3 regions of the Alkalibacter saccharofermentans DSM 14828 genome follow, and region 3 is predicted to be linked to each of the others. Evidence: a T-box and tRNA genes for the amino acid it is inferred to sense, from the RefSeq annotation. Region 3 holds a T-box; the other regions hold tRNA genes.

What was found. A T-box is a leader RNA that pairs with one kind of tRNA and senses whether it is charged. The one in region 3 lies ahead of pheS (phenylalanine--tRNA ligase subunit alpha), so its partner is inferred to be a tRNA-Phe.
Region 1: it encodes a tRNA-Phe, which carries the amino acid that the T-box ahead of pheS (phenylalanine--tRNA ligase subunit alpha) is inferred to sense. The anticodon was not compared.
Region 2: it encodes a tRNA-Phe, which carries the amino acid that the T-box ahead of pheS (phenylalanine--tRNA ligase subunit alpha) is inferred to sense. The anticodon was not compared.

The regions. Positions count from the first base shown of each region.
Region 1 is NZ_FQTU01000010.1:39,468-44,779, forward strand. It holds gene BUB93_RS07680 (tetratricopeptide repeat protein) at 1-513, shown strand, start outside; gene BUB93_RS07685 (class I SAM-dependent DNA methyltransferase) at 523-1,269, shown strand; gene BUB93_RS07690 (cold-shock protein) at 1,377-1,577, shown strand; gene hslO (Hsp33 family molecular chaperone HslO) at 1,751-2,638, shown strand; tRNA gene BUB93_RS07700 (tRNA-Val) at 2,793-2,868, shown strand; tRNA gene BUB93_RS07705 (tRNA-Asp) at 2,908-2,984, shown strand; tRNA gene BUB93_RS07710 (tRNA-Phe) at 3,066-3,141, shown strand; tRNA gene BUB93_RS07715 (tRNA-Gly) at 3,169-3,243, shown strand; tRNA gene BUB93_RS07720 (tRNA-Cys) at 3,248-3,321, shown strand; gene BUB93_RS07725 (ice-binding family protein) at 3,398-4,414, opposite strand; gene BUB93_RS07730 (histidinol-phosphatase HisJ family protein) at 4,928-5,312, opposite strand, start outside.
Region 2 is NZ_FQTU01000015.1:53,128-58,439, reverse strand. It holds gene BUB93_RS09695 (lysophospholipid acyltransferase family protein) at 1-570, shown strand, start outside; gene BUB93_RS09690 (bifunctional 4-hydroxy-3-methylbut-2-enyl diphosphate reductase/30S ribosomal protein S1) at 581-2,602, shown strand; tRNA gene BUB93_RS09685 (tRNA-Thr) at 2,698-2,772, opposite strand; tRNA gene BUB93_RS09680 (tRNA-Phe) at 2,805-2,880, opposite strand; tRNA gene BUB93_RS09675 (tRNA-Ile) at 2,892-2,968, opposite strand; tRNA gene BUB93_RS09670 (tRNA-Pro) at 2,984-3,060, opposite strand; gene BUB93_RS09665 (MBL fold metallo-hydrolase RNA specificity domain-containing protein) at 3,136-4,713, shown strand; gene miaB (tRNA (N6-isopentenyl adenosine(37)-C2)-methylthiotransferase MiaB) at 4,817-5,312, shown strand, end outside.
Region 3 is NZ_FQTU01000003.1:148,199-153,510, forward strand. It holds gene rplT (50S ribosomal protein L20) at 1-152, shown strand, start outside; gene BUB93_RS03660 (TrkH family potassium uptake protein) at 249-1,619, shown strand; gene BUB93_RS03665 (potassium channel family protein) at 1,643-2,302, shown strand; gene BUB93_RS03670 (TrmH family RNA methyltransferase) at 2,302-3,093, shown strand; T-box leader at 3,134-3,346, shown strand; gene pheS (phenylalanine--tRNA ligase subunit alpha) at 3,409-4,434, shown strand; gene pheT (phenylalanine--tRNA ligase subunit beta) at 4,451-5,312, shown strand, end outside.

The sequences.
Region 1 (5,312 bases), on a different contig from region 3:
AAGGCCATAGAGGCGGGAAGGGAGTATATCCAGAATTCTCAGCCCACAGAAGCGCACAATTTGGTATATCTTCTAATGGCAGATTCATATGTTCAACAAAGGGAATACAACCAGGTGTTGGCAGTCTACGAACTCATTGAATCGACAGACTTAAATTTTGGCGAGCTTCACAAACGGATTGACAACAAAATGTTGATTAACAAAATTACGGCATTGGAGAATCTCAAACGATATGAGGAAATGTATGATCTCATAATGTATGAAAAATTAGATCCTGACCTTAACTACTACCTTGAACAATGGTTGGATGAATCTATGGCTAGAATACCTGACAGCACGTTGGAGCGAATAGAGGAGGAAAGAAAGCCACCTACAGCTTTTGAGATGTTCGTAAGAAGATTTATAGATGGGAATTTCACGGTGATTCTAATTGCCGGCGGGATAATAGTTGCTTTGATTGTGTTTTTAATTTACTACATAAGAAAGAAAAAGAAGAAAAATTTCTTCTTTTAATGGAGTGTCATGTACGATAAACTGGCTTATATTTATGATAATTTAATAAATGAAGATGTGGATTACGATAAAATGGTAAACTGGCTAGATATAAAAATAAAAGAAAAAAATATCAGCGCCAACAGTTTGCTTGAGATAGGGTGCGGCACGGGAAATGTGTCCATACCATTGTCTAAGTTGGGATACAATGTTACCGGGATGGATATTTCGGATGAAATGCTTTCTGTGGCCGATGAAAAATCTTTCGCTGAAGGATCAAGCGTCAGGTGGATGAAAGGTGATGTTTGCAATTTTGCGAACACTGAAAAGTACCATGCAGCCGTATCTTGTTTAGACACCATCAATTATATATTAGGTGAAGAAGATTTGGATAACGCCTTTAAAAATATATATAATTCCCTTGAAAAGGGAGGGGTTTTCATTTTTGATATCAATACTAAATACAGACTTAAAGATGTTTATGGCAATCACTCATTTAATTACGTGTCAGATGATCTGTGTTATATATGGAATTGTTTTTATGATTCAGAAAATGATATCAGCGAGTTTGAAATAGATTTTTTTGTAAAGGCAGAAGGCACTAATAATTATGAAAGGTTTGATGAAGTTCATGTGCAAAAGGCATACGAGATTGAAAAAATAAAATATATGCTTTTAAATGCAGGATTTGACAGCGTTGACGCTTATGATTTTTTATCTGAAACCCTTCCCACATCTAGATCAGAGAAGGTTGGGATGGTTGCATTTTGCAACTAGAAAACATGGAAATATCTACAAATATATTTTGACAAACAAAAATAATGGTGTTAAAATAATATCCATAGCAGTATATAATATTTATTTAATTTAGGAGGAATTTTTGTATGACAAACGGTACTGTAAAATGGTTTAACGCTGAAAAAGGATACGGGTTTCTTTCAACTGATGAAAGCGGAGATGTTTTCGTACACTTCTCAGCATTGCAAATGGACGGCTACAAGACTTTAAAAGAAGGACAAGAAGTGAATTTCGAAATCGTTGAAGGCGAAAAAGGCCCTCAAGCTGCTAATGTTAACATTATATAGTAAAGTAACAAAGTTTCTTTAAACATAGATGTACTTGGTATAAAATAACATTTAGCAATTATCGATCCCTGTGTATACGTGTGCACAGGGATATGATTTTTTATAGAGTAATTAATCTCCGTTACATGATTTATGATATAATTTTAGTCAATTAAGGATATATGGAGGTAACGATGAAAGACAATATAATAAGCTTAAAGATAGAGGATGTGTCGGCAAGGGTTTTTGCAGTTAACAGCAAAGAAGCAGTCGTTAGGATGCAACAGGTACACAATTCTTCGTATACTTCTACTGCGGCGGCGGGAAGAGTCCTGAGTGCCGCTGCCATGATGTCAATGGCTCTTAAAAGCGAGAAGGATAAGTTAAGCATACAGATAAAAAGCGATGGCCCAATTAAGGGAATAGTAGCTGTGGTAAATTCAGCGGGAGAAATCAAAATAGATATTCATCAGCCGGACATTTATCTTCCACTGAAAGCTAATGGCAAGCTGGATGTTTCTTCAGCTGTAGGAAAAGGCACATTGACGGTGGTTAGGGATCTTGGGCTTAAAAACCCATATGTGGGTACTGTGGATATTGTCAGCGGAGAAATAGCCGAAGATTTTACATATTACTTTGCTACTTCCGAGCAAACACCATCAGTCGTTGCATTGGGTGTTTTGCTAGGAGAAAATGACGATATCAAAGCTTCTGGAGGGTACATGATTCAACTGATGCCAGGATGTCCTGACGATGTGGTAAAATACCTGGAAGATAAAATATCGACAGCAAAATCTGTCACATCCATGCTTGAAAAAGATATGGCGCCGATGGAAATGATAAAGGCGATTTTTCCAGAAAAAAAAATCGAGCTTATTGACAGCAAGAATTTGGAATATAAATGCGATTGCAGCAGAGACCGCTTTTGGGATGGTCTTGCCATGATAAAAAAAGAAGATGTTGAGAAGATGATATTTGAAGACGGTGGGGCAGAAGTTGTATGCCACTTCTGCAATACCAAGTATAGTTTTACTGTCGAAGAATTGAAGAAAATTATGGAAAAATCAAAAAAACAAGCATGAAAACTAGAGCAACAGATTCTAAAGACGACTCTTGAAAAGCTTGTATATCAACGGTTACAGAACATTCGCCACAATGGTAAAAAAAAAACAACAAAGCTATTGACTTTGACTATTCTATGCCATATAATATTAATTGTCTCAAATTTGAGGCGATGGTCGCATAGCTCAGCTGGGAGAGCACCTGCCTTACAAGCAGGGGGTCATAGGTTCGAGCCCTATTGCGACCACCATTATTTAAAAAGATTCTGCATGTCAGATCTTATATATGCGGCCTGGTAGTTCAGTTGGTTAGAATGCCAGCCTGTCACGCTGGAGGTCGAGGGTTCGAGTCCCTTCCAGGTCGCCATTCATTAAATTAAGAATATGTTTTTAATGTCAACAATTGAGAAGCGAGAACCATTATCTGTTTTATTTCAGCTGATATTCAGCCCAAGTAGCTCAGTCGGTAGAGCAGAGGACTGAAAATCCTCGTGTCGGTGGTTCGATTCCGCCCTTGGGCACCATTAGTGTTTCAATTTGATAGTACACATGCGAAAGTGGCTCAGTGGTAGAGCATCGCCTTGCCAAGGCGAGGGTCGCGGGTTCAAATCCCGTCTTTCGCTCCATAATGGCGGCATAGCCAAGTGGTAAGGCACGGGACTGCAACTCCCTTACCCCCAGTTCAAATCTGGGTGCCGCCTCCAAATAAAAATACATATTTTAATATAATAAAAACCCACTGATATCAGTGGGTTTTTATATTTGTATTATGTTGAAGTTCTAAATTTGTCGTGAACGATGTCGGATGAAAGTCAGGCCAAAAGCCAATCCTAATAAAACTAGCCCCACGATGACATAATTGATATTTTCACCGGTTTTAGGGATTTCCTGCTGATCTTTTGTTGTCGTATCTGTAGTTGTTGCTGAAGTATCCGATCCGTTTGCTTCCGGTTCCGTCTCAGTATCGTCAGAACCGTTTGTTCCCGGTTCCGTCTCAGTATCGTCAGAACCATTTGTTCCCGGTTCCGTCTCAGTGTCGTCAGAACCATTTGTTTCAGATGATGGCGGCACATCTGTACATGTGCCATTAGTGATCGTGTTGCTATCGAGAGTGACAGCACCGTTTCTTGCCAGTAGTTGACCCTGCACTGTCGCATTAGTGTTGGCAGTTATATCTGTCAAAGCGAAAATATGACCTACAAATTCTGTGCTTGTACCCAAAGTCGCGGAGCTTCCTACTTGCCAAAATACCCTACAGTACTGTGCTCCATTGATGAGACTGACTCTGCTGTTAGATGCTGTTGTAAGTGTGCTGCCTATCTGGAATATGAAGACAGCTTCGGGGTCTCCCTGAGCATCAAGGGTCAGAGTCCCTGTCAATTGGGCCGATGAGGAAAAGAAATAGACTCCAGGTGTGAGTGTCATTCCGCCCAGATCCTGCCCGGTCATATCAGAGGTGACCGGGCGACCGGCTGCGTCATTGTAAGCGGTGACAAGGTCTGCCTGTGCTTGGATGGCTTCAGCATCGTTTAGATGAATAGTTCCGTCTTGAACTGTTCCAGGTGGAAATCCAGTGACCGAACTGCCAGGAGAAACTCCTATATTCCCACCGGCGTCGCCACTAATCACGGTTGAGCCTGTATTGGTTATCGTAGTACCGGCTAGAACCGCAAATGATTCCGTTGTTCCCAGACCGACAGTTGGTTCGGATGCTACTACACTTGCCGGCATCAACAGGAGAATCAGAGATAATGCCAATATTAAAGATGTGGATCCAAAACTTTTTCGCAAGTTCATAAAATTTTGTGTGTTCATAAAATTTTCACCCTTTCTGTATTTAACGATTTAATTATGTATAATCTATCGGTTCCTTTGATGACATTAAATTAACTGCTTTTTTTCGCTTGAATTAACTATTGGCATAATGAGTTGTCCATCGTTTTCAAAATAGTCGATGTGATAAGTTTTTTCATTTCATAGGCATCACCTCTAATGGATATTTGAATACGTTTTCATAACAACTGAAAAAAGTCACTTCGTTCCACTTTTTTAGGTTGCATAAGCGTTAAACCAATACATGCTAGTTGAACAACAGAGATTACTAGTTTTTAACTATTAGCATTACTATTGTATACCTAATTCTAAACAATGTCAATAAAATATAATATTAATGTAAATAAATGTATTATAAATGAAAGAAGACATGAATAATTTAAAGGGACAGATGACGGTTGCCCGACTTCTACCCCTTTGATTTGAATTATAATTATGACAGTTTTATTGGATTTTGTGAAAAATCTTAAGTGTAATTTAAATTTTTATGCCAGCTGGGTTCCGCTTATCAAAAGTATAAACGTGTTTAAACCCGAGTTGCTTTAACATAAGATAAACTGGAGGAATATTATTTCCCACCGTTTCAGCGGTATGGGAATCTGAACCGACGGTTATTATTTCTCCCCCAAGCTCTATGTAGTCTTGAAGAATAAGCTGAGAAGGAAAAATCTCTAGAGAGCTGGAACGAAAGCCAGATGTATTTATTTCAATTCCAATGTTTCTTTGGGAAGCTTTTCTTAGAATTTCATGTATCAATTCTTCTAAATCACCATGCTTGTACTTTCCGTGCAAGTCAAAAGCATACCTTTTTAGCAGGTCAAAATGGCCAAGGACATCAAAATCGCCTTCTGAAACGCTATTA
Region 2 (5,312 bases), on a different contig from region 3:
GCTAAATTTTTAGTTAATATTTTTTTAAGCATATACTATAAATTCGACATAAGAGGAAAAGAAAATATACCCAAAGGGGTTCCGCTTATAATAAGTTCAAATCATATTCATTGGGCGGATCCCGTCATAGTAGCCTGCAGGACCGGAAAAAGGCACATAAGCTTCCTAGGAAAGCGAGAGCTTTTCAAGAACAAGATTTTTTCGTGGGTTTTGCACAAGCTTACCGTCATACCCGTAAGAAGGGGAGAAGCGGATGTGAATGCGATAAAAAGCGCCTTAAGGGTACTTAAAAACGGCAAGGTGCTGGGAATATTTCCAGAGGGAACGAGAGTCAAGGAAGGCGTGGAGAGAGATCCTCAATCCGGTCTCGTAGTTCTGGCTCTAAAATCAAAATGCGATGTTATACCTGTAGGTTTGAGGGGTAACTATAAATTTAGAAGCACTATTCACATTAACGTAGGTGAGCCCATCAGTTTGAAGGAGTATTACGGTGTGAAAAATGACAAGGAAAAGCTCAAGGAGATAAGTTTGATGATAATGGAAAGAATCAAAGAGCTGGCTAAGGGTTGAAGGTGGAGACATGAAAATAATCTTGGCTAAAAGCGCTGGTTACTGCTTTGGAGTAAACCAGGCGATGAAAAAGGTGGAAGACGCTCTTGAAAAGGGCGATGATAATATATTTACTTTGGGGCCTTTGATACATAATAGGCAAGTTACTGACAAGCTGGAGCAACAGGGAGTAAAGATTATTAGCGATGTTGGATCTGCTAGGGGCGGCGTCATCACAGTAAGGTCCCATGGCGTGGGTGCTGACATAATTGAAGAAATTGCCGAAAGCGGAATCGAGTTGATAGATGCAACTTGTCCATACGTAAAGAAAATACATAATAAAGTCAAGGAATACTATCAAAAGGATTACAAAATATTCATAGTAGGAGATAGGGCACATCCGGAAGTCATTGGAATAAACGGGTGGTGTGATTACAAGGGAGAAGTAATCAATGATAAAAATAGTGTGCCAATTGACCAAAAATATGATAAAATATGCGTTGTAGCGCAAACTACCATGAATCGCGGGATTTTCGAAGAAATATCTGAAGAGATAAAGAAATTATACCCTGAAGCAATTATTCTTAATACTATTTGCAATGCCACAAAAACCAGGCAGGAGGAGACGGCGCAGATTGCTAAGGAGTCCGACTGTATGATAATCGTTGGAGGCCGACATAGCTCTAATACAAAAAAGCTTGCCGACATCGGAAGGAAGCATTGCGAAAAAACAGTTCACATCGAAACAGCTGATGAATTGGATCTTGATATTTTGAAAGGCTGCGATACAGTAGGCATTACAGCAGGAGCATCAACACCCCATTGGATTATTAAGGAGGTTATCAATAAGATGACAAAATCATTTGAAGAAATGTTGAAAGATTCAGAAATGGAAGCATCCTACGAGGAGACTTTTAGAAGACTTGGAAAAGGAAGCATCGTGACTGGAAAGGTGATAGGAGTAAATAAGAATGAAATTTACTTAAATATCAACTACAAGGCTGATGCGATTCTATCCAAGGATGAATATACTGACGAGGATATCGACCTTACTGAAGAGGTAAAAGTCGAAGACGAAATAGAAGTAATGGTTACAAATTTAAACGACGGGAACGGAAACGTAGAAGTATCCAAAAAGAAGATCATACAAAAGAAGGCTTCAGAGGAGCTCTACAACGCATTCAACGAAAAGAGGCTTCTTGAAGGTTCTGTGATTAAAGCTGTCAAGGGTGGACTTATAGTTGATTTGGGCCTGGGTCAGGCATTCATGCCTGCATCACAGTACCACATGAGATTCGTAAAGGACTTGGAAACCTTGGTTGGCAAGAGCGTAAAAGGTCTTATAATCGAATTTGACAAAAGGAAAAATAGAGTCATTTTTTCTCAAAAGGTCGTATTGGAACAGGAATACAAGGAAAAGAAGGAACAAGAGACCAAAGCAAAGGACGAATTCATTAATTCAGTAGAAATTGAGAATATCTTGGAAGGTCCTATAAAATCAATTACTAATTTCGGTATTTTTGTAAAAGTAGGCCCCATTGATGGGTTCGTGCACATAAGCGACTTGTCTTGGGCAAGGGTAAAACATCCCTCTGACATGTACAAGATTGGGGACGAAGTAAAAGCCGTTGTAACTGAAGTCAACAAAGAAGAATACAAGATCAAGATGAGCATAAAGGAACTGAGTGAAGAGCCTTGGACTGTATTTTCCAAGAAGTACAACACAGGTGATGAAGTGGATGTTAAGATCACTAGAATTGCCCCTTTCGGAGCTTTTGCTGAGATTATGGAAGAGGTTGAAGGTTTGATTCACATAAGCGAACTGTCCCATGATAAGGTTGCAAAGGTAGAGGATGTATTGAATGCCGGCGATCAGGTTACGGCCAAGATAATAGGCATAAATGACGAACAAAAGAAGATTTCCTTGAGCATCAAAGAGCTTGTTGCAGAGCCGGCAAAAGAAATCGAAGTAAATGAGACGGTTTATGAGGATGAGTCAGACAATTCCATAGGGAATATCCTAGGAGATATTTTTGATCAGCAAGATAAATAAGTGAGCTAGGGCGGTTGAATTCAACCGCCCTTTTTGCACACTTGATTTTTAGATAAAATAAAAAAAGAACCGCAAAGCGATTCTAAAAGTTTCTATGGAGCTGGTGATAGGAATCGAACCTACAACCTGCTGATTACAAGTCAGCTGCTCTACCGTTGAGCCACACCAGCTTATAAATTTTTTTAAAAATTCCATTTTAAGATGGTGCCCAAGGGCGGAATCGAACCACCGACACGAGGATTTTCAGTCCTCTGCTCTACCGACTGAGCTACTTGGGCGAAAAAAAAGATGGTGGGCCTTCAGGGACTCGAACCCAGGACCTACCGGTTATGAGCCGGTTGCTCTAACCAACTGAGCTAAAGGCCCCCACGTGTGTTAAAATGGTCGAGGTGGAGGGATTCGAACCCCCGGCCCCATGGTCCCAAACCATGTGCGCTACCAAACTGCGCTACACCTCGTTCGTAGTGACAAATAATAATATACAACAAATAAAAAACTTTGTCAATCAATAAAATAAAAAAGGACGTGATTTTATGAAACTTTCTTTTTACGGCGCTGCTCAAATGGTTACAGGATCTTGTTTTCTGGCAGAAACCCATGGTAAAAAATTTTTAGTCGATTGCGGAATGTTCCAGGGTGGAAAGGAATTTGAAGAGCTGAACTACAAGGAGTTCCCCTTTGATCCTGCAGACTTGGACTTTATGCTGCTGACCCATGCCCACATTGATCACTCAGGGAGAATTCCTAAACTATGCAAAGAAGGCTTTACCGGGAAAATATATACAAATCATGCAACAGTTGAGCTTTGCGACATTATGCTTCAGGATAGCGGCCATATACAGGAGATGGAAAGTGAATGGAAAAACAGAAAAAGGCTGCGAAAGGGTCTGGATGAGAGGCCGCCCATGTACAATGTAGCCGATGCAGTGAATTCCATGAAGCAGTTCGCAGGGGTAGATTACAGGAAAGAAATAGAGATAGATTCCGCGCTTAAAGTCAGATTCATTAATTCAGGACATATGCTAGGCTCTGCCTTTGTGGAGATAAAGGTGTATGAAAACGGACGATGGAATGTCTATCTGTTCACTGGAGATATAGGAAATACGAATATACCATTATTAAAGGACCCTGCGACGGTTGAAGAAGTGGATTACCTGGTTATAGAATCCACCTATGGAGACAGAACTCATTCCAATGGAAGGGGACAAAGCAAGGAGCTGCTTTCCATTATCAAAAAAACAGCTGCGAAGGGAGGAAATATTGTGATACCATCCTTTGCTGTTGGCAGAACCCAGGAGGTATTGTATGATATAAACAAATATAAGGAAAAGGGTCTTTTGGGAGAATTCGATAAAATTCCAGTCTATGTGGACAGCCCGCTGGCGATAAAGGCTACTGAAATTTTCAGAAGAAACTGTAAGCATTTTGACAAGGAAACCAAAAAGATGATAGCCGAGGGAGACGATCCTCTACTCTTTGAAAACCTGCACTTCACATTGACAAGCGACGAATCGAAACAGATAAACTCCGATAAAAAAAGCAAGGTCATTATTTCCGCCAGCGGCATGTGCGAAGCGGGGAGGATAAAACATCATTTAAAGCACAACCTTTGGAGAAAGGAATCTTCTGTAGTGTTCGTGGGATATCAGGCCCCGGGGACACTGGGGTTTTCTTTGAAAACGGGAGTAGGCAAGGTAAGGATATTTGGTGAAGAAATTGCAGTTAAATCAGGGATATATTCTGTAGAAGGATTTTCAAGCCACGCTGATTTGGATGGAATCGTGGATTGGATAGGCTCAAACAAGAAGCTTCCGGAAAAGATGATACTGATTCATGGGGAAAAAGAAGGAATGGAAAACCTCAAAAACACTCTCGAGGACAAATTCCACAGAGAAGTGCTGATTCCAAACATGGGCGATACCATAGAAATTACTTACTCGGAGGAAATCATAGATCACAAGGATATCATTGAAGTGGAGGCGGCGGCAAAGGAAAAAATCACTTCAGAGCTGTACGAGCTAATTGATCTAGTGGAAAAAGGCTACGGAAAGCACGTGGATATGGACAAAGTAATTAATGACATAGAAAAACTTAAGGAGCTTATTTCTTAAACTAAGGGATATTTTCTCTCAATTTTATATATGAAATATGTTATAATTATTACTTGTGCAGAGGCAAAAGTCGAGCACCCATAAGTTTGAAAGGTGAGAGAAAATGAACTATAAAATTACTACTTACGGTTGTCAGATGAATGAAAATGACTCCGAAAAAATATCAGGGATGCTGATGGAGTTAGGGCATGTATCTGTCGAGGACGAAAATATGGCAGATATCGTGATACTTAATACCTGCAGCGTGAGAGAAAATGCAAACGATAAGTTCTTCGGACACCTTGGACGATACAAAAGGGTTAAAAGAGATAGACCGGAACTTATCCTTGCTATTTGCGGGTGCATGATGCAACAAGAGTCTGTGGTAGCCGAGGTCAAAAGCAAGCATAGGCACGTTGATATCGTATTTGGAACTCACAATATCCATGAGTTTCCAGATATGCTTTCCAATCACATGGAGAAGCACGAGATGGTGGTCGGCGTATGGCAGGAAGGTGGAGAAATCGTAGAAAACCTTCCAGTGGACAGAAAATACGATTTCAAGGCATATGTATCGATTATGAATGGATGCAATAACTTTTGCAGCTATTGCATTGTCC
Region 3 (5,312 bases):
CAAGAATAAATGACATCAGCTACAGCAGATTGATGCACGGTCTTAAGCTTGCAGATGTTCAGATAGACAGAAAAATATTGGCTGAGTTAGCAGTTGCTGACATGACAGCATTTACGCAATTGGTAGACGTTGCTAAGAGTAAACTAAACTAAGATCCCTTGGGATCTTTTTTTTGTAATTCAAAACCTTGCAATTATTAAATTTTTATATTATCATTGCCTTAATGTCAGCGTAAAGTGGGGATTGTCTTGAGAGAAAAATTTATTAAAATAATGAAATATTTCATTAAAAGAGACCGCATAAAAACTCCCCAAATTCTCGTGTTTGGGTTTGGATTAATTATTGTCTTTGGAACGATGCTCTTGATGCTGCCTCAGGCAACTGCTGTTGGGGAAAGCCCGGGGGTATTGACAGCTCTTTTTACAGCCACATCAGCGGTTTGTGTTACAGGCCTGGTTGTCGTGGATACTGCTACATATTGGTCGGGTTTTGGTCATGGAGTCATACTGTTTTTAATACAGGTAGGGGGGCTTGGCTTTATGACCATGACTACCTTTATTTTTTTGATCGCCGGAAAGCGAATCACCATCAAGGAGAGGATCCTGATAAAGGATTCTTTAAGCTCAAACACCTTGGAGGGTGTGGTTAAGTTCGTCATATACATTTTGATGTTTACTTTTGTGGTCGAGGTAATTGGAGCGGTTCTGCTTTCAACCAGGTTCATTCCCGAATATGGATTATCAGAAGGCATAAAGATGTCGGTTTTCCACTCCATATCCGCTTTTTGCAATGCGGGGTTTGATCTTATGGGAGATTACAGAAGCGTGACCCCATATGTTGAGGATGCTATTGTAAGCCTGACGATTATGATGCTTATAGTGCTGGGAGGCATTGGGTTTGCAGTAATAAACGATTTGTTTAAGGTCAGAAACTTAAAACAGATAAATTTGCATACCAAAGTTGTGCTATCCGTGAGTGGAGCCCTGATAGCCTCTGCAGCTCTTCTGTTTTTTTTGCTGGAATCAGGAAATCCCCAGACTTTGGGGAACCTCTCTTGGCCAGGCAAGATGTTGGCGTCGTTATTTATGGCAATCACCCCTCGTACTGCAGGCTTTAATACGATAGACACAGCTTCATTGACAAATGGCACGCTGATAATTGTGATGGTGCTGATGTTCATTGGAGGTTCCCCGGGTTCCACTGCTGGAGGGATCAAGACAAGCACATTCGGCGTTGTTCTGTTTTCATTAGTTTCGATTTTGAGAGGAAGAAAAGAAACGGAAGCTTTCGGAAGAACAATAACATCAGATGTGGTAAAGCGGGCAATCGCGATCATCATAATAGGAGTAATATTGTTGATGTTTGATATAGTGCTTCTGACGATAACGGAAAGTGCCTCCTTGACTGAAATCATGTTTGAAGCAATATCAGCTTTCGGTACTGTGGGACTAAGCATGGGCATTACCCCTGATTTGACTCCTATAGGCAGAATGATAATAATAATCACGATGTTTATTGGCAGGGTAGGACCACTTACCATGGCTTTTGCTATTAGAGAGATACAGTCAACTCACGAAAGTGGCAGGTATAAATATCCGGATGGGAAAATCCTGGTATAGTCTATAAATGAAGAGGATGATATATGATGAAACAATTTGCAGTTTTGGGAATAGGCCGTTTTGGCTTCAGCCTGGCTTCTAAGCTATATGATTTAGGATACGATGTTCTAGCCATAGATAAGGATGAAGAGCGGATTAAAGCCATAGCCGACATGGTTACGCATGCTGTTCAGGCTGATACTACAGATATCGACACTTTGAAATCCATTGGGCTAAAAAATATCGACTGTGCCATAGTGTCCATTGCTTCTGACATCAATGCCAGTTTGATGACGGTGTTAAACGTTCAGGAGCTTGAAATTCCGGAGATTTATGCAAAAGCTCAAAACGAGCAGCATGCAAAGGTATTGCACAAAATAGGTATCGAAAAAGTATTCTTGCCTGAAAGGGATATGGGAAAAAGGGTTGCCCATTACATGGTATCAAACAAGATACTAGACCTCATAGAACTTGATCCGGAACACAGCATAATAGAAATCAATGCATTAGAACAGTGGGGAGGAAAGAGTCTTCAAGACCTAAAGCTTAGGATTAAGCACGGAATAAATGTCATAGCGATCAAGCGGGGAGATGAACTGAACATATCACCGGTAGCCACGGACGAGATTGAAGCCGGTGATATTTTGGTGGTAGTGGGAGATAAGCGCTGTTTAGCAAAAATAAAAACAGATGATGGTAGATAATGTTATATATATCGAGCAAAGACAATCAGAAACTAAAAATGTTGATCAAGCTAAAACAAAAAAAACATAGGGATCAGTTCGGGAACTTTGTGCTGGAAGGTTTTAAATCCGTAGAACTGGCTATGGAAAACGGAAGGACAATAGATTCGATCTTCATGTCAACGACATATTACCGTGACAACCTAAAAAAATACAAGGAGCTTGCCGGTGTCGCTTCTGAACGAATATATATCGTTGAAGACAGGCTTTTAAAAGCATCTTTTGATACAGTCAGCCCCCAGGGCATAATGGCGCTGTGCTCTATCGAAGATTTTACATTTGATAAGATCGATTATGAAAAAGCCTACAGGGTTGTAATGCTGGACAGAGTTCAAGATCCTGGGAATCTAGGGACCATAATCAGAACTGCTGATGCAGCAGGCTACGATATGGTGGTTTGCACCAGGGGTTGTGCAGATGTGTACAGCCCGAAAGCGGTTAGGGCTACCATGGGATCTGTCTTGAATATTGATATCCTTCGAGAGGTCAATGGGGAAGAATTCATAGCTTATGTCAAGAACCTAGGTTACAAAATCATTTCAAGCTCACTGGAAGGCAGTTTAAATTACAAGGATGTTTCAGTAACAGACAAATCCGTGCTGGTATTCGGAAATGAAGGTTCAGGTATTGACAAGACAATTTTGAATGAAAGCGATCATTTGGTGAAGATTCCGATCTACGGCAAGGCGGAGTCACTGAACGTTTCCGTTGCAGCCGGGATTTTACTGTACCATTTTTCACCGGATTATTGACTTTTTAAATTGAAATGTTATAATTTAATGTAATTGCATATTTAAAACGATGATGGAGATAAGTATGCCCTGACGTCTTATTTAGAGAGAGAATCGTATTGCTGGAAGGTTCTTATAAGGCTGGGTTGAAATTCACTCCTGAGTGCAGGATGGAAACATTAGTACATTTTGCCGGCAATTGCCGTTAATAATTTAAGTGGATGTGCTTGAGCGCATCAATCAGGGTGGTACCGCGGTATTAATCGTCCCTTGCCTACGGCAAGGGTTTTTTTTATTTAAATTAAATGGAAATCGTTCAGTCGAAAGGAGTCAACAATGAAAGAGCAGTTAATGGCGGTAAAAGAAACATTTGTAGAAGAAATCAAAAGAGCTGATTCATCTGATAAGCTTGAAGAGATAAGAGTGAGAGTGTCAGGTAAAAAAGGAGCGCTGACGTTGCTCTTAAGGGATATGGGCAAGCTTTCCAAAGAGGAGAGGCCTGCGGTGGGAAAACTCGCCAACGAGGTTCGTGAAGCCATAGAAAATACATTGGCAGATCAAAAGGAAAGAATCATCGAGATGGAGCACGAAAGGCAATTTGAACTAGAGGCTATTGATATAACATTGCCGGGGAAAAAGCCTGACATAGGGAGCCATCATCCCCTTAACATAGTGATAAAAGACTTAAGCGACATTTTTATAGGTCTAGGATTTTCTGTCGAGGAAGGTCCGGAAATAGAATGGGCAGAGTACAATTTCGATCATTTAAATATTCCTAAAGATCATACTTCAAGAGATCATCAGGATACATTTTATGTTGATGATGACAAGGTGCTGAGAACCCAGACCTCTCCGATTCAAATAAGAACGATGATGAAGAGCCAGACTCCACCCATCAGAATATTGGCGCCGGGAAGGGTTTATCGCTCCGACGAGATCGACGCCACCCACTCCCCGGTATTTCATCAGGCTGAGGGCTTGGTCATTGATGAAAACATCACGATGAGTGATCTAAAAGGCACACTGGATCTGTTTGCAAAGGAAATGTTCGGATCGGATACAAAGACGAAGTTCAGACCCCATCAGTTTTACTTTACAGAACCTAGCGCGGAAATGGATGTGACATGCTTTATATGTCACGGCAAAGGATGCAGGGTTTGTCAAAATACAGGTTGGATAGAAATACTGGGATGCGGAATGGTCCATCCCAACGTATTAGAGGTATGCGGCATAGACTCCGCCAAGTACAGCGGCTTTGCCTTTGGAATGGGACTTGACAGGATAGCGATGATTAAGTACGGAATAAGCGATTTAAGGCTGATGTTCGAAAACGACATAAGATTTTTAAAACAATTCAGATAAACGGGAGGAATCACAAATGCATGTTTCATTGGAATGGCTAAAAGAGTTTGTAGATATTAGCGACATAGACCCGGTAATATACTGTGACGAAATGACTATGAGTGGTAGCAAGGTGGAATCCTTGGATATACTGGGAGAAGAAATTGAAAAAGTTGTAGTGGGAAAGATTGTTAAAATTGAATCTCACCCCCAGGCGGACAAGCTGGTGATTTGTCAGGTGGACGTGGGAGATCAAACGCTGCAGATAGTGACAGGTGCGGACAACATAAAGCAAGGGGATAAGATACCGGTAGCGCTTCCGGGAGCAAAGCTTGTTGGAGGACTTAAAATTAAAAAAACCAAGCTAAGAGGAGTTGAGTCAACAGGGATGCTGTGCTCGGCAGGGGAGCTTGGAATGAAGACCAGTCTGATGCCCAAAGAGGAAACAGAAGGAATATTCATATTCAAGGAGGACTACGAGCTGGGTATGGATGCGAAACCTCTTCTTGGACTGGATGATACAATAGTTGAATTTGAGCTTACTGCCAACAGGCCGGATTGCCACTCGATCATTGGAATGGCTAGGGAGACCTCAGCTACATTTGCCAGACATCTTTTAATGCCGGTAATTGATATAGATGACAATTCAGGAATCGGCAAAATTGATGAGAAGTTGTCGGTAGAGATTCTTGATACTCAAGCATGCCCCAGGTATGTGGCGAGGATGATGAACGTCAAGTCGATAGGACCCTCGCCTGCATGGATGGCGAGGAGGCTGTTGAACTGTGGGATCAGACCAATTAATGTGATAGTGGACGTGACAAATTATGTTATGCTAGAGACAGGTCAACCACTTCATGCTTTTGACTATGCAAAGCTGGGAAGCGACAAAATAGTGG